One region of the Buttiauxella cochleicola genome, then DNA from elsewhere that is predicted to be linked to it. Evidence: predicted binding sites of a transcription regulator. Region 1 holds the regulator's gene; each other region holds the start of a gene.
What was found. The regulator PhoB, encoded in region 1, activates phosphate uptake and scavenging genes when phosphate is short. The targets are predictions, from matches to a motif close to CTGTCATAAAACTGNCNNAT.

Region 1 (4,400 bases):
GGTAGTTACGACAGCGGAAAATCCTTTCCGGGATCGGTGGAGAAGAATAGTTGTTTGAATTACCACTCAAATCCAGTCGGACTACTAATTACAGGGCCGCAATTAAAACGCTTATAGCGAATGAAGGCAAGAAGGGATCCAAAAACCAGATTGATATACTTAAATTAACCATGAAAGCAGAGGATTAGTTTATCCATCAGAAATGATTATGGTCGTTTATATGGTTAAAATATCACCAACTGAGGGTTTTTGATTTACATCTGAGTAAAAAAAAGACAGACCAGAAGACTGGCCTGTGGAAAGTTATTTTGACACGGTTTGAGTAAGCTACTCTGCCTGAATGGCTTTCTCGTTAACAATGAGACGCTCAGGCAGTACAAAGGAAAACGTCGTTCCTATACCCAGTTGGCTTTCGATATGGAGCCGCGCATCGTGGTGGCTCAAAGCATGTTTTACTATCGCCAGCCCCAGTCCACTGCCACCGGTTTGCCGTGAACGCGCTTTGTCGACACGGTAGAAACGCTCGGTCAATCGCGGAATGTGTTCAGCTGAAATGCCAGGCCCTGTGTCTGCAACACTAAAGCAGGCACCACCGGCAATCCTTTTCCAGCTCACCGTAATATATGTGCCATCTGGCGTATGGTTTACTGCGTTGTATACGAGGTTCGAAATCGCACTGCGCAATTGTTCTTCATTACCAAACACTTTCAGGGTTGAGTCGATATCAAACTGTAACGTCTGTCTTTGCTGGCTGAGGGTTTGCGCTTCGCGCTCCACCACACGCAACATCAGTGGCACATCAATCTTTTCATTGAGCACCATCGCCGGAGCCGCTTCAATTTTTGACAGCGTGAGAAGCTGCTTAACCAGCCCTTCCATACGCGAGGTTTGTTCGCGCATCGTGCCCAGCGCTTTCTCGCGCAGCGGGCCTTCAAGGGTTTGGTCCTGCATCATTTCCAGGTAACCTTGCAGCACCGTCAATGGTGTACGGAGTTCATGGCTAACGTTGGCAAAAAAGTTACGGCGTGCCCCTTCAAGTTGGTGCATCTGAGTCACATCACGCGCCACCAGCAGCCACTGTTCGTCGCTGTAAGGCATTACGCGAAATTCCAGATGACGGCCATTGTTGAGCACGAGAGTCAGCGGGCGAGCAAAATCTTTATGTGATAAATAGCGGGTAAATTCAGGGTAACGCAGCAAGTTAAGGATGTTTTGCCCGTTATCATCCGGCCAGCGTAAGCCCAGCAACTGTTGAGCCAGGCCGTTACACCAAAAAATCGTCCCTTCTTCAGTGGTAAGCACAACCGCATCGGGCAATGATTCCGCACCGCTACGAAAGCGCTTAATCAGGTTACCTAACTCTTTGCGGCGTTTTTTATTACGCAACTGCATCTGGTGAAGGCCGTAGAGCAACGGATCCCAGCTCCCCCGCCCTGGCGGAGGCGTCATGCTGCGATCAACCCACAACCACCACGACAAACGCAGCAAATTCCAGAAATGCCAAACCAGCAGCCCAGTGACTGCCAGTAATAAAAACCAGGGTAAATGGCCAAAAATAAGGCCTAAAATGACGGCAGGTATACAACAGAGCAGCAGCTCCAGTACCAGCCTTTTCCATGACAACCGTTCCAGCACGCGTCACTCTCCTGATAAGGAATTAAAAGCGGGTTGAGAACCGATAACCCGTACCGCGTACTGTTTGTACCATTCTGTCATGCCCACTATGTTCGAGCGCTTTGCGTAACCGCCGAATATGTACGTCCACCGTTCGGTCTTCGACATACACATTGGTGCCCCATACATGATTGAGCAATTGTTCACGGCTATACACCCGCTCCGGGTGCGTCATAAAGAAGTGTAATAACTTAAACTCGGTTGGCCCCATATCCAATGGGTTTTCACCGGCCATGACGCGGTGCGACGACGGATCAAGTGTTAGCCCCTGCATATCGATCACTTCTTCTACTGCCATAGGAGAAATACGACGCATGACAGCTTTAATGCGTGCCACCAGCTCCTTCGGGGAAAATGGCTTTGTAATATAATCATCAGCCCCGACTTCAAGACCACGCACACGATCTTCTTCTTCGCCACGCGCTGTCAGCATCATCACCGGGATCTCGCGGGTCAATGCTTCACGTTTCAGATGTTTAATAAACTGAATACCAGAGCCGCCTGGTAGCATCCAGTCCAGCAAAATCAGGTCAGGAAAGGGTTCAATCAGCAGATTCACTGCGCTGTCATAATCTTCCGCTTCTACAGGTTGAAAACCGTTTTGTTCGAGCACAAAGCTCACCATCTCACGGATTGGAGCTTCATCTTCTACGACTAAAATACGCTTCGCCATGATTCGCCCTGCTCAAGGAATAATTATTGTTGTTTCAATGCGGCGCCATTATGCGTCAGATTTATGACAGATTTATGAAAAACATGACTGTTTGATGACCCATCACTTTGATTTATGACACAGAGACATATGCCGTTTTTTGCCTCGTCCCCTTATAATCGGGACTTCATTTTTAAGCCACCGGACAGGTCATGCGCATAATTCACACATCAGACTGGCATCTAGGTCAAAATTTTTATACCAAAAGTCGCGGTCCTGAGCACCAGGCTTTTCTTGAATGGCTGCTCAACGCTGTCGTTGAAAATGATGTGGATGCCATAATCGTCGCGGGTGACATTTTTGATACCGGCTCGCCGCCAAGCTATGCGCGAGAATTGTATAACCGCTTTGTGGTGCAGCTTCAGGCGACGGGATGCTCGCTCGTGGTGCTGGCCGGAAACCATGATTCCGTCGCGACACTTAATGAGTCTCGCGAACTCATGGCCTGCCTGAACACATATGTGATTGCCAGCGCCCGCCATGATACCAGCCAGCAAGCTATTGTTCTAAAATCCAAAAGCGGTCTTCCCGGTGCGATTCTCTGCCCTATTCCATTTTTGCGCCCACGCGATATTCAAAATAGCCAGGCGGGGCTGTCCGGCCATGAGAAACAGCGTTCATTAATGGAAGCCATCAGCGAGCACTATCAACAGTGCTATCGCGCGGCCTGCGATTTACGCGCTGATGCCAGGCTGCCAATTATCGCTACCGGGCATTTAACTACAGTAGGCGTCACCAAAAGCGATGCGGTACGCGACATCTATATTGGCACGCTTGATGCTTTCCCGGCGCAGCATTTCCCGGATGCCGATTACATCGCGCTTGGCCATATTCATCGTGCGCAATTAATTGGCGGCACCGAACATATCCGTTACAGCGGTTCACCTATTCCGCTTAGTTTTGACGAAACAGGCAAGAATAAGAGCGTTTATCTGGTTGAGTTTAATGAAGGTAAGCTTCACGAAGTTACCCCGCTGACGGTTCCTGTCAGCCAACCTTTAGCCGTTATCAAAGGCTCGCTGTCTGAGATTGAACAGCAACTAGAACAGTGGCGCGATGCCCCCGCAGAACCCAAAGTGTGGCTGGATATTGAAATTGCCACCGACGAATATCTACATGATATGCAACGCCATATTCAGCAACTGACCGAAACACTCCCCGTCGAAGTGGTTTTGCTACGTCGCAGCCGTGAGCAGCGAGAGCGCGTAATTGCTCAGCAGCATAAAGAAACGCTGAGTGAACTGACGGTTGAGGAAGTATTTGAGCGCCGTTTGGTTCAGGAAGAGACCACCGAAGAACGCGCGCAACGCCTGCGCACTCTGTTTGCTCAAACCGTAGCAAGCCTGCATGACACGGAGGAACAGGCATGAAAATCCTTAGCCTGCGGTTAAAAAACCTCAACTCCCTGAAAGGGGAATGGAAAATTGATTTCACCAGTGAGCCTTTTGCCAGCAACGGATTATTTGCTATCACCGGGCCAACCGGTGCGGGGAAAACCACGCTGCTCGATGCGATTTGTCTCGCGCTTTACCACAAGACCCCGCGCCTCAATACTGTCTCACAGTCGCAAAATGATTTAATGACACGAGACACCGCCGAATGCCTGGCGGAAGTGGAGTTTGAAGTTAAAGGAGTGGCGTACCGTGCTTTCTGGAGCCAGAACCGGGCACGCAACGCGGTAAACGGCAATCTGCAAGCCCCGCGCGTAGAACTTGCTGAAGTGGAAAGCGGCAAGATTGTCGCCGATAAAGTCAAAGATAAGCTCGATATCACAGCAAAACTGACCGGGCTGGATTACGACCGTTTCACCCGCTCAATGATGCTTTCGCAGGGGCAATTCGCTGCCTTTTTAAATGCCGACGCCAATGACCGGGCTTCCCTGCTTGAAGAGCTTACCGGAACTGAAATCTACGGTACCGTTTCAGCGGCAGTATTCGAAAACCATAAAAATGTGCGCAGCCAACTTGAGAATCTGCAAGCCCAGGCTGCGGGTGTGGCGTTATTAAGCGAAGAG
Region 2 (4,400 bases), on a different contig from region 1:
CCAGGTCGCCGTGGAATATCAGTGTCGCGAAGGTTATTGCGGTTCTTGCCGTACCCGTTTGATTGCGGGTGAGGTTAAGTGGCTTACCGAACCGCTGGCGTTTATCCAGCCTGGTGAAATACTGCCCTGCTGCTGCCAGGCACAGGGCGATATTGAGATCGAGATGTAATAAAACCTCCCGCGGGAGGTTTAATATTTTCTAGCTTCGACTTTCCCGCGCTTTCATTTCCTGATGATGTTTATTCTCACCCACCATTACCACCAGCAGCAGAATCACGGCCATAATACTGCCGCCAATCATCACCATAAAACCGCCGTCCCAGCCAAAGAAATCAACGGTATAACCGACAATCGCACTCGCCGCAACCGAACCACCAAGATAGCCAAACAGGCCAGTGAAGCCCGCTGCCGTTCCCGCGGCTTTTTTCGGTGCCAGTTCCAGCGCGTGCAGGCCAATCAGCATCACCGGTCCGTAGATCAGGAAGCCAATCACAATCATACACGCCATATCCACACCCGGATTTCCCGGTGGGTTTAGCCAGTACACAATGGTCGCAATCGTCACCAGAATCATAAAGAACACGCCGGTTGCACCACGATTGCCACGGAAAACTTTATCCGACATCCAGCCGCACAGCAGCGTGCCCGGGATCCCGGCGTATTCGTAAAGGAAGTAAGCCCAGGAGGATTTATCTAGCGCGAAGTGCTTCACCTCTTTGAGATAAGTAGGTGACCAGTCAAGAATCCCATAGCGCAGCAAGTAGACAAAAACGTTAGCAATGGCGATATACCAAAGCAGGCGGTTCGGGAACACATACTGCATAAAAATCTGCTTAGCTGTCAGTTCCTCTTCCGTTTTTTCGTTGTAGTCGTCCGGGTAATCATTTTTGTACTCTTCGATTGGCGGCAACCCGCAGGATTGCGGTGTATCGCGCATCAATGCAAAAGCAATGAGCGCCACCAGAATCGCCGCAAAGGCTGGCATATAAAGAGCCGCATGCCAGTCGTTAAACCACGCCATCCCGAGTAAGAACAGCAGTGGCGGCAAGCCACCGCCTACGTTATGCGCGCAGTTCCAGATAGAAACAATTCCGCCACGCTCTTTCTTGGACCACCAGTGAACCATGGTGCGCCCACACGGCGGCCAGCCCATGCCCTGGAACCAGCCACATAAGAACAGCAGCACAAACATCACCGCGATGCTGGATGTCGCCCATGGTACAAATCCCATGAATAGCATGACTAGCGACGCCAGAATTAAACCGGCAGGTAAGAAAACACGCGGATTAGAGCGGTCAGAAACCGATCCCATGATGAATTTTGAAAAGCCGTAGGCGATAGAAATACCGGAAAGCGCGAATCCTAAATCCCCTCGCGAGAAACCTTGCTCAATCAAGTACGGCATTGCCAGGGTGAAGTTTTTACGCACCAGATAGTAGGCCGCGTAACCGAAGAAGATCCCCATAAAGATTTGCCAGCGCAGGCGTTTATAAGTTGGGTCAATGTGCTCGCTCTCACGCCGGGGTTGGTGCGCGCTTGGTTTGAAAATGCTTAGCATAAATGCCTCCGTGGCAGGGTTTATAAGCAATGTTCATTTGCGAGCGCATGTTAAGGATTATCCCGCTGAGTTAGTGTGAAACACCCCACAACATATTACATTTTTATTACAAACTATCGAAATAGTGCATAACATCACATTTTACTTTCGTTTTATGCTCGAATTTGCTCGATATCAAACATTGATAGTCTTTTCTGTGGCTGAATAGCGTTCAAGAGGTTCTTTCCAGGAGAAGCGCATGAACGCGGATAGCAAAGAAAGGGATGTCATTATTATTGGTGGAGGTGCAACGGGGGCAGGGATTGCCCGCGACTGTGCGCGACGCGGTTTACGCACGCTACTACTGGAAAGGCATGATATCGCCACCGGTGCGACAGGCCGAAATCATGGATTACTCCATAGCGGCGCGCGGTACGCCATGACTGACAGTGAATCAGCCAAAGAGTGTATTGAAGAAAATCATATCCTTAAGCATATTGCTCGCCATTGCATAGAACGAACAGACGGCCTGTTTATCACCCTTCCTGAAGATGACTTAGCCTTGCAGAGCATGTTTATTGCGGCGTGCCAGGACGCCGGAATCAATGCTCAACAACTCGACCCTAAAGAAGCATTACGGATAGAACCAGCGGCCAATCCTGCGCTTATCGGTGCTGTTCGCGTGCCGGATGGTACCGTTGACCCCTTCCGTCTGACCGCCGCCAATATGCTCGATGCCCGCGAACACGGCGCTGAAATCCTCACCGGCCAGGAAGTCACCGGTCTGATTCGCCAGGCAGACCGGGTTTGCGGGGTTCGCGTATACAACCACCAGACACACCAGAATCACGATTTGTATGCGCATGTTGTTGTTAATGCTGCGGGGATCTGGGGGCAGCACATTGCAGAATATGCTGATTTGAGTGTGCGCATGTTGCCTGCAAAAGGTTCGCTGCTGATCCTGGGTCACCGCATCAACAACATGGTGATCAACCGCTGCCGCAAACCTGCTGATGCCGATATTCTGGTGCCAGGAGATACCATTTCTCTTATTGGCACAACCTCAACCCCCATCGAATACGACCAAATCGACAATATGCGCGTCACGCCGCAAGAGGTCGATATTCTGATTCGTGAAGGTTCGAAGCTTGCCCCTAAACTCGCCGCCACCCGCATCCTGCGTGCCTATGCCGGCGTTCGCCCGCTGGTTGCCAGCGACAACGATCCGACCGGGCGCAACGCCAGCCGGGGGATCGTATTAATGGATCACGCAAAGCGTGACGGAATGGACGGCTTCATCACCATCACTGGCGGCAAACTGATGACCTATCGCTTGATGGCCGAGTGGGCGACTAACGCTGTGTGTGAAAAACTCGGTAATACCCAGCCTTGTACTACCGCGACAACTCCACTTCCAGGCTCGGGAAGCTCACAAGAAGAGACGCTCAGTAAAGTCATATCATTGCCGCCCACGATCCGCCGTTCGGCAGTCTGGCGTCATGGCGATCGCGCCGAGCAACTTCTTGCGGGCGATCGTCTGAGCAATAGCCTGGTATGTGAATGTGAAGCGGTAACGGCCGGTGAAGTTCGCTACGCGGTCAACAAACTTGCCGTTCGCAATCTTGGTGATTTACGTCGCCGTACGCGTGTTGGTATGGGCACCTGCCAGGGGGAATTGTGCGCCTGCCGTGCGGCCGGGCTTTTACAGCGCTTTGGCACATCAACACCTGCGCAATCGCTCGATCAGCTGTCACTTTTTCTTAATGAGCGCTGGAAAGGCATTCGCCCCATCGCCTGGGGCGATGCGCTGCGAGAAAGTGAATTCACCGCCTGGGTCTACCAGGGATTGTGCGGGCTAAAAAAGGAACACCACAATGAGATTTGATAACCTGATCATTGGCGGCGGGTTAGCAGGACTGGTGTGTGGTATCCGTCTTGCGGAAGCTGGCCTTCGTTGTGCCATTATCAGCCGGGGTCAAAGCGCACTGCATTTTTCGTCCGGATCGCTGGATTTACTGGCCGAGTTGCCCGATGGCACTCCGGTCGACTTTCCTTTGAAGGCGCTGGATGCCTTAAATCAACAAGCACCGGAACACCCATACAGTCTGATGGGGGCGCAAAACGTACAGCGTTTCGCGATGGAGAGTGAAGCGCTGCTGGCCCGCTGCAATATCATGCTCACAGGGAGTTATCAGCAAAATCATCTGCGTATTACCCCGCTGGGTACACAACGCGCAACGTGGTTAAGTCCTGTGGAAATTCCCGTAGCTCCCCTTCCCTGGCAGCGCATAACCGTAGTGGGAATTGCAGGATTTCTCGATTTTCAGCCTGAACTGGTCGCAGGTTCACTGGCAGAGAACAACATCAATGTGAAAACCGCGGAACTGACACTTCCCGCACTGGACACGTTACGCAATAACCCCAGCGAGTTCCGCGCCGCCAATATCGCCCGCGTACTGGATAAGCCTGAGCAACAACTCCTGCTTATTGATGAGCTTAAAACCCTGGCGCATGACACTGATGCCCTGTTCCTTCCGGCATGCCTCGGGAGTGAAGATGATAAAGCCTGGCAGGCGATAAGCCGTGAATTACCCTGCCCGCTTCGCCTGTTACCTACACTTCCCCCTTCGGTGCTCGGTATGCGGTTGTATCACCAGTTGCGCCGCCGTTTTCAGCAACTCAACGGGATAATGATGCCCGGCGATGCCGTGGTGAGGACGGAAACACAGCAGGAAAATGTCAGCGCCATTTTCACCCGCAACCACGCAGAAGTCCCGCTGCGGGCAAACCATTATGTCCTCGCCAGCGGCAGCTTTTTCAGTAACGGGCTGGAAGCAAAATTCAGCGGCATACGAGAGCCCGT
Region 3 (4,400 bases), on a different contig from region 1:
GGTCGAAGAAGTGATTCGTGATAATCCTGACATCATCGCCTGGTGGATGAACGATGCAGGCGTAGAAGACCGTGATGTGATGACGGCGTTTATGCAGGCGGTAGGTTTTGCGGAGCAAAGTGGTGGCTGGAAGAAGTGATAACTGTTTGGTTATCACTTCTTCCATCATTTATCGAAGTATTTCGTGCTGCAGAAAGGCGGCAAGTTGTGAAATCCCCGGGAGCTTACATCAGTAAGTGACCGGGGTTACGCAACGCAGCCAACGCATCTGCGGCGCGAAAGGTGCCCGATAAATTATTTGGCGTCGGTAGCAGTACCGTTCGCATGCCACGTAAACACGCCGAACTCAAAGCCTTTCAGGTCGCCTTTCTGATCCCAGCTCAATGGCCCCATTACGGTTTCCACAGTGGCACCTTTCAGATAGGTAGCGATTTCAGCTGGATCTTCTGACTTGTTCAGGCCAGCCGCCAGCGATTGCAGTGCTGCGTATGTGGTCCATACGAATGCGCCACTTGGATCTTGTTTCTTCGCTTTGATGGCATCCACAACCGGTTTGTTCGCAGGAACCTGGTCGTAGTTCTTCGGCTTAGTCACTAACAGGCCTTCAGCAGACTCACCAGCAATGTTAGACAAAGAAACGTTCGCTACACCTTCTGGACCCATGAACTGAGTTTTCAGGCCTGCTGCACGAGACTGACGCAGGATCTGTCCCATTTCCGGGTGGTAGCCACCGTAGTAAACGAAGTCGATGTTCTCTTTCTTCAGGCGTGCCACCAGCGTGGAGAAGTCTTTCTCGCCTGCGGTGATACCGTCAAAGAACACCACGTTAGCGCCGCCTTTTTTCAGGTTGTCCTGAACGGATCGCGCCAGGCCTTCGCCATACTGTTGTTTGTCATGAATGACCGCGATGTTTTTCGGTTTCACATGATCAAGGATGTATTTCGCAGCCGTTGGGCCCTGATCGGAGTCCAGGCCTGTGGTACGCATAGTTAATTTGTACCCACGGGAAGTCAGCTCAGGAGCCGTTGCCGCTGGGGTGATCATTAGAACACCTTCGTCTTCGTAGATATCAGACGCTGGCTGAGTGGAAGAAGAACACAAGTGGCCGATTACATATTTGATGCCATCGTTAACCACTTTGTTGGCGACAGCCACGGCTTGTTTCGGGTCACAAGCATCGTCATATTTGGTGATAACCAGCTTGTCGCCTTTGATGCCGCCTTTGGCATTAATGTCAGCAACCGCTTGTTCTGCGCCGGTAAACTCCTGGTCGCCATATTGAGCAACCGGGCCAGACATCGCCCCTACGACCGCAACTTTGATGTCCTTAGCAAATGCTGCATTGCTCATCGCAAGTGCAATACAACCAGCCAATAACGCTTTGCCCTTCATTTTCATCCTGAGATCCCCATTTTTGTTGTGATTGGTATTTACCCATCATCCTTCAAGCTGCAGGGGTGTTGGCTGCACTCACTTACCCGAATCACTTACCTTAGTAAGCTCATCGGGATAAGCTCCCTGGCCGCCTACCTGCAACTCGAATGCTAATGGGTAATTGTTGTGTTGTTTTGGCACGATTTTATTTTTGATTTAAGAATACCGCGCGTGCCTTCACCGCATTCAGAGTTAAAAACATACCCGAATTTATGGTTTTTGGAATAACAATTTTTTCACAATAGGGAAGGAAAGTGACGGGCATAAAAAAACCGCCCCGGAAGGCGGTTTTTTATCTGACGGAATAACTTACGCTTCGATGGCCATGCGCAGTTTTTTCATTGCGTTCTTTTCAAGCTGGCGCACACGCTCAGCGGAAACGCCGTAGCGATCGGCCAGTTCTTGCAATGTGCTCTTGTTTTCTTCGTCGAGCCAACGGGCACGGATAATATCCTGACTACGTTCGTCCAGGCCTAACATGGCGTCGCTGAGTTTATCAGCCGCGTGCGATTCCCAGTTGTCGTCTTCAATGCCATCAGCAAAGTTAGAAGACTTATCCTGCAAGAACAGCACAGGAGCCATTGGCGCGCTGTCTGAATCGTCGTCGTTGCCCATATCGAACGTCATGTCCTGCGCCGCCATGCGAGATTCCATCTCACGGACATCTTTGCTGGAAACACCCAGCTCATTGGCGACCATTTCCACTTCGTCCTGGTTGAACCAACCCAGACGTTGTTTAGTTTTACGCAGGTTAAAGAACAACTTACGTTGTGCTTTAGTGGTTGCCACTTTCACAATACGCCAGTTACGCAGAACGTATTCGTGAATTTCAGCTTTGATCCAGTGCACGGCGAACGACACCAGACGGACACCCACTTCAGGGTTAAAACGGCGCACAGCCTTCATCAGGCCGATGTTGCCTTCCTGGATCAAGTCAGCCTGCGGCAAACCATAGCCCGAGTAATTACGAGCGATATGAACAACAAAGCGCAGGTGAGACAGGATCAGCCTTTTCGCTGCTTCCAGATCGCCCTGGTAATGCAGCTTTTCAGCCAGCTCCTTCTCTTCCTCAGCCGTTAACATCGGCCAGGAATTAGCGGCCCGGATATAAGATTCCAGGTTACCAACAGGGGCTAAAGCTAAATTTTGCATTTCTTTGGTCATTCAAACCCTCTCTTAAGACTAACGTACAGGTTGCTACACCATGCTGCACCTGACCACACGTCAAGCGCCAAACCGTACCATCCACAGTAAACTCAGACAGTGACGTTATCCACAAGTTCACTGTAAAGCTGTGCATATATTACACACAAAATGTGACAGAGCTATGAAACTGGGCAGGAGAAACACATACCGAGGTGGGAGCGTGTCCCCTGCTGACGGGTACTTCGTAGCAGGGAACAAGTATATCAAAAAATTTTTACTCTGGGGTAAAACGACGTAAATGTTGTACCGTTGCGATCCATGCCGCCAACCATCCACTCATGGAAGCAACCAGCAGCAACAGCAGACATTCATCGAAACCTAAGCCCGTCAAATCGAACTTTGTGCCGAAGACTTGCGCCACTTGAGTGACCGCCGACGACAAACGCCACACCAGAATTTCGGTCAAAATCAGTGACAAAAACGCACCGCTAAAGCCTAACAACGCGCCGCCATACAAGAATGGGCGCAGAATAAATCCATCCGTTGCACCAATCAGTTTTTGCACGTTGATGGTGTCGCGACGGGCAAAAATGCTCAGGCGCACGCTGTTACCAATCACCAGGAACACCGCCGCTACCATTAGCACACCAATCATCGCAGCGACCCGGCCTACAAGGCCAGTCAGCGAAGCCAGGCGTGCAAACCAGCTATCATCCATGCGCACTTCATCGACACCGTTAATGCGCGCTACGCGGTCACGCAAAGTATTCAGGTGGTCGGTGGTCTGGAAATCGAGTTTCGGGTTCACCACGGCAACGGCAGGCAGCGGGTTTTCTTCCAGCATATCCAGCGCGCCACCAAAGCCCGACCAGTTACGGAACTCACCCAGCGCTTCGTCACGCGAAAGATAGTTAACTTTATCGACGCCCTCTTCCGCCTGAATCGCGCCAACCACTTGCTGCGCGGCGTTGTCGTCCAGCGCTTTATCGAGGTAAACGGTGATTTGCGGCGAAGGATAATACTGCGTAGCGGCCTGGTTCACGTTCTTGTAAACCATGTAGCACACGCTAGGCAGCGTCAGTGAGATGGCGATAACCATCACCGTCAAAAACGTGGCTATAGGCTTGCTGCGTAAGTCTTGTAGCGCCCCCTGCCAGGCGTAGCGGAACTGTTCGTTCACACCACCTTTGAGGGATTTGCTTTTCGATTGAGGCCCTTTACCGCGTTTTTTCACCGAGCGGCCTAAATCTCCTAACTTATTCAGCGAGTTGATTTTATCCAGCTTGTTGCTGAAACGCTTTATGTGATTGAGCGCGCTGCGTTTATTCACCTGCCAGGCCTCCATGCAAATGGCCGTCACTTAACGTCAACATGCGATAATTACGGCGGGATATCAGGCTCATGTCATGCGTTGCCATCAGAACCGTTACTCCCACACGGTTAAACTCTTCGAACAGACGCAAAATCCCTTCCGAGAGCGCATCGTCGAGGTTACCGGTTGGTTCATCCGCCAGCAAAACGGCGGGCTTATTCACTACCGCGCGGGCAATACCCACGCGCTGTTGTTCACCGCCAGAGAGTTGGATCGGAAGGTTTTTCGCTTTATCGAGCAGGCCGACTTTATCCAGTGCCGCACTAACGCGACGGCGAATATCTTCGCCACTGGCACCCGCGATGATCAGCGGGATTGCCACGTTGTCGTACACGGTTCTGTCCATCAACAGATGGTGATCCTGGAAGATCATTCCAATCTGGCGGCGCAGGAACGGCACTTCGCGGCTCTTGAGGCGGCTAATATCATGGCCGCCAAAAGCAATTTT
Region 4 (4,400 bases), on a different contig from region 1:
TGATCGGCATGAAGAATAACATCAACACGCTTCGCATGGCCTGCCAGCGCTTCATCCACGCTGTTATCAATGACTTCCTGGCCCAAATGGTTTGGACGGGTGGTGTCGGTGTACATCCCGGGGCGGCGGCGAACAGGCTCAAGCCCGGTGAGTACCTCAATGGCATCGGCGTTATAACTGGATTGCGTCATGGTTTATTCGTTCAGATAGCGAAACAGGAATCCGACATCAGGCCTTAGTGCAGGCCAAGAAAGTCGACGATCTGTGTGAAATAATCTTCGAAGCCTACAAAGGCGTGATTGCCACCGGATTCTACCGTCTGGCGACAGGGGGTGTAGTACGCAACCGCCTGGCGATAATCAAGCACTTCGTCACCCGTTTGTTGCAACAACCAGATGAGATCTGGCGAATCTAACGGGTCAACTTGCATGACTTTAAGATCGTAAATATGGCGAGACTCTAGCACATATTGCTGCCCGGTGTAGGGGTTCTCGTTGGTGCCGAGATAATCCACCAGCAGTTCAAAAGGCCGGACTGCCGGGTTCACCACTACCGCTGGGAGCGTAAAACATTGCGACAACCAGGTGGCGTAATAGCCGCCCAAAGACGAGCCAACTACACCTAGCGGTTCGCCACCATGCTCCAGCACCAACGACTCCAGCAACTCTGCCGCATCGGCAGGATACGGTGGGAGTTCCGGTACAATCATATTGATATGAGGATGGTTCTGCGCAAGCCACGCTTTCAAACTCGTGGCCTTGGCTGAACGCGGCGAACTGTTGAAGCCGTGTAAGTAAAGTAGCGTTGACATCAATACCCTTCTGACGCGGTATCAGGGTTAAATACCGCACCCTTCAGGCGGCAAACCTCCGTGGTCACCTCACCGTTTGGATGAAGTTCCAGCCAACGCCAACCCGGCTCGATGGTATCGAGTGTGAAGTTGGAGCAGTGAGGTTTGAATTGCACGCAAGTCGAAGGTGTTGCCAGCATACGTCGACCATTCCAGTCGAGATCTAACTCCTGATGAATATGCCCACACACCAGAGTTTTCACTTTTGGGAATTTTTGCAGCACGTTATCAAGCTCAGCGGCATTGCGCAGGCTATGTTGATCCAGCCAACTACAGCCCGCAGGGACTGGATGATGATGCAACAGCAATAGAGTATGGCGTTCAGGCGCACCAGCGAGTTTGCGCTCTAGCCAGTCGAGCTGATAGTCGCTCAATTCACCATGTGGAACACCAAATACCTGGCTGTCCAGCAACAAAATCTGCCAGCTATCGCCTAAGAAAACTTGTTTAGCCGGGGAAATTCCGGCTTCCAGCAACGAGCTGAACATCGCCGGTTGGAAATCGTGATTACCAGGGAGCCAAACGCAGGGCGCAGGAATCTCCGCGATGCCTTCAACAAAGTGTTGGTAGGCTTGCGCACTGTGATCCTGGGCCAAATCCCCAGTTGCAACGATAAGGTCATAATGACGCTGCTCAGCGAGGATGGCGTCAATAACAGCCTGATAACTCATCCAGGTATTGATACCAAGCAGCGTTTCGTTCTTTCCAGAGAACAGGTGGGTATCTGTAATTTGCAAGATCCTGATCTGGCCCCCACCGGCCACAGGAAGATTTAACAGGCTTTCCAAATGGTGTCCTTAGGTTTCACCCTCACTAACAAACCGGAACCGCCATCGCTCCATGCGCCAAACAATAACGCAGCCAATCGGCTAGAAACTGGTTAATTTGATGCTTTTCGTCGCGTTGATGCAACTTTTTATTAGGATAATCATAACGCGCTTTGAAGCGAAAGATCTGCTGACTTGAACACACTTCCGCGACCATCGCGTCATGATATAGCCTCACAGACATCGATGGTAGGCTCCAATAGCTCACAGCTGGGGCCGTTTGTTCGATTTGCACAAGAGTTGTATAACGTGTCGACTCAATAATAGTGAGCCGATATTGGGCGCTACTGACCTGGTAAGTGACTTTTTCACCTACCTCATCATTACGAGGAAGCAGACGTCGTAGTTGTGCGAAATTGGTTTCGCACAGACGCATCATTTCCGGGAAGTCAGGTGTGTAGCGCTTCATGTTTAGTTGTTCCACTCGGCTCTTAATTTCTCATGATGCAATTGCAGCCAAAGCAGTGCGATGACTGAAGCTGCGTTATCGATTTTCCCTTCTTCTACTAACTGATAAGCCTGTTCCCGGCTCACGACATGAACACGAATATCTTCGTTTTCATCTGCCAGACCATGTATACCCTGCGCGTTCGAAGCATCCACTTCCCCCACCAGGATAGATAAACGTTCGCTGGTCCCACCCGGGCTTGCAAGGTAGTTGATAACAGGTTTTGTTCGACCTACTACCAGACCCGCTTCTTCGATTGCTTCACGGCGCGCAACGTCTTCGACGCTTTCACCTTCTTCAATCATTCCTGCAACCAGTTCGAGCAGCCATGGGCTCTCACTTGTGTCATAGGCAGCAATCCGAATCTGCTCTATCAATACAACTTCGTCTCGCACAGGGTCATAGGGTAGCAGTACTGCAGCATGCCCGCGTTCTAAAATTTCACGCCGAACTTCACCACTCATTTCGCCATTAAACAGGCGATGGCGAAAGCGATAAAGATCTAGCGAAAAAAAACCGCTATAAAGCGTTTCCCGTGCAATAATTTCAACATCGTTTTTACCTAACGTGACAAGTTGATCTTTTTGCTTAGTCATATTGGTTTCCTGATATTTTTATGGTCATGAAATGTGCGAATTCAAGTTGGTATGACTGCCGTTTCATTTCCTATGTGGTAGATTGATGAAAATTAAGGGCAGATGGCACATTACGCCAAGCTTCCCAGCTGGCAGACTCTGCTAGAATCGGCGATCATTTTCGGCTCTTGTCAGCGCTAACAAACAATTTCTGCTTCACAACAAGGAATGCAAATGAAGAAACTGCTCCCAATTCTTATCGGTCTGAGCCTAACGGGTTTCAGTGCCATGAGCCAGGCAGAAAACCTGATGCAGGTTTATCAGCAGGCACGTTTAAGCAACCCGGACTTGCGTAAGTCCGCTGCTGACCGTGATGCCGCATTCGAAAAAATCAACGAAGCACGTAGTCCATTACTGCCACAGCTAGGCCTTGGTGCTGATTATGAATACAGCAATGGCTTCCGCGATTCGAATGGCATCGACTCCAATACGACCAGTGCCTCTTTGCAATTAACGCAAACTATTTTTGATATGTCGAAATGGCGTGCGCTAACCCTGCAAGAAAAATCTGCTGGTATCCAGGACGTCACTTATCAGACAGATCAGCAAACGCTGATCCTGAATACAGCGACCGCCTATTTCAATGTGTTGAGTGCCATTGACGCCCTCTCCTACACAGAAGCGCAGAAACAGGCTATTTATCGCCAGTTAGATCAAACTACTCAGCGCTTTAACGTAGGCCTGGTAGCCATCACAGACGTTCAGAACGCCCGTGCACAATACGATAACGTATTAGCGAACGAAGTGACTGCACGGAATAATCTGGATAACGCGGTAGAAACGCTGCGCCAGGTCACCGGTAACTACTATCCTTCTCTGGCTTCGCTGAATGTTGATGGCTTCAAAACCAACAAGCCTGACGCGGTGAATAACCTGCTGAAAGAAGCAGAAAAGCGTAACCTGGCATTGTTACAGGCACGTCTGTCTCAGGACCTGGCGCGCGAGCAAATTCGTTACGCTGAAACTGGCCATATGCCAACCGTGGGCTTAACCGCTTCGACAGGTGTTTCTGATACTGACTACAGCGGCTCTAAAACCACCAGCCAGGCGTACGATGATAAGGGTGTTGGTCAGAATAAAATCGGTCTGAATTTCTCTTTGCCATTGTATAGCGGCGGTTCTGTAACTTCTCAGGTGAAACAAGCGCAATACAACTTTGTAGGCGCAAGTGAGCAACTGGAAAGTGCACATCGTAGCGTGGTGCAAACAGTTCGTTCTTCGTTTAACAACGTTAACGCCTCTATCAGTACCATCAACGCTTATAAACAAGCGGTTGTCTCTGCCCAAAGCTCTTTAGATGCAATGGAAGCAGGATACTCCGTAGGTACACGTACCATCGTTGATGTGTTGGATGCGACGACTACGCTGTATAACGCAAAACAACAGCTCTCTAGTGCTCGTTATAACTACCTGATCAACCAGCTGAATATTAAATCAGCTCTGGGTACGCTTAACGAACAAGATCTGATTGCGTTGAACGGCACATTAGGCAAACCAGTACCAACTACTGCCGAAAGCGTCGCGCCAGAAACGCCAGACCAGAATGCTCGCGCAGATGGTTACTCCGCTGATACAGCCGCAACCACTGAGACGGCAACACCAGCAAAAGCCACTCCGGTCACTGCAACAAACAAAAAATC

Region 2: a site for PhoB is predicted at 1,651-1,670, ahead of glpT (glycerol-3-phosphate transporter). Genes of this name have one in related genera too.
Region 3: a site for PhoB is predicted at 2,749-2,768, ahead of rpoH (RNA polymerase sigma factor RpoH). Genes of this name have one in related genera too.
Region 4: a site for PhoB is predicted at 2,794-2,813, ahead of nudF (ADP-ribose diphosphatase). Genes of this name have one in related genera too.

Annotation. Positions count from the first base shown of each region.
Region 1 is NZ_JAJSOU010000003.1:71,013-75,412, reverse strand. It holds gene phoR (phosphate regulon sensor histidine kinase PhoR) at 328-1,635, opposite strand; gene phoB (phosphate response regulator transcription factor PhoB) at 1,658-2,347, opposite strand; gene sbcD (exonuclease subunit SbcD) at 2,539-3,756, shown strand; gene sbcC (exonuclease subunit SbcC) at 3,753-4,400, shown strand, end outside.
Region 2 is NZ_JAJSOU010000007.1:255,904-260,303, forward strand. It holds gene yfaE (class I ribonucleotide reductase maintenance protein YfaE) at 1-169, shown strand, start outside; gene glpT (glycerol-3-phosphate transporter) at 200-1,558, opposite strand; gene glpA (anaerobic glycerol-3-phosphate dehydrogenase subunit A) at 1,797-3,422, shown strand; gene glpB (glycerol-3-phosphate dehydrogenase subunit GlpB) at 3,412-4,400, shown strand, end outside.
Region 3 is NZ_JAJSOU010000002.1:253,440-257,839, forward strand. It holds gene panM (aspartate 1-decarboxylase autocleavage activator PanM) at 1-139, shown strand, start outside; gene LVQ79_RS03470 (branched-chain amino acid ABC transporter substrate-binding protein) at 295-1,398, opposite strand; gene rpoH (RNA polymerase sigma factor RpoH) at 1,744-2,598, opposite strand; gene ftsX (permease-like cell division protein FtsX) at 2,855-3,910, opposite strand; gene ftsE (cell division ATP-binding protein FtsE) at 3,903-4,400, opposite strand, start outside.
Region 4 is NZ_JAJSOU010000018.1:36,904-41,303, forward strand. It holds gene parE (DNA topoisomerase IV subunit B) at 1-191, opposite strand, end outside; gene yqiA (esterase YqiA) at 236-811, opposite strand; gene cpdA (3',5'-cyclic-AMP phosphodiesterase) at 811-1,638, opposite strand; gene LVQ79_RS19615 (DUF1249 family protein) at 1,664-2,086, opposite strand; gene nudF (ADP-ribose diphosphatase) at 2,089-2,721, opposite strand; gene tolC (outer membrane channel protein TolC) at 2,929-4,400, shown strand, end outside.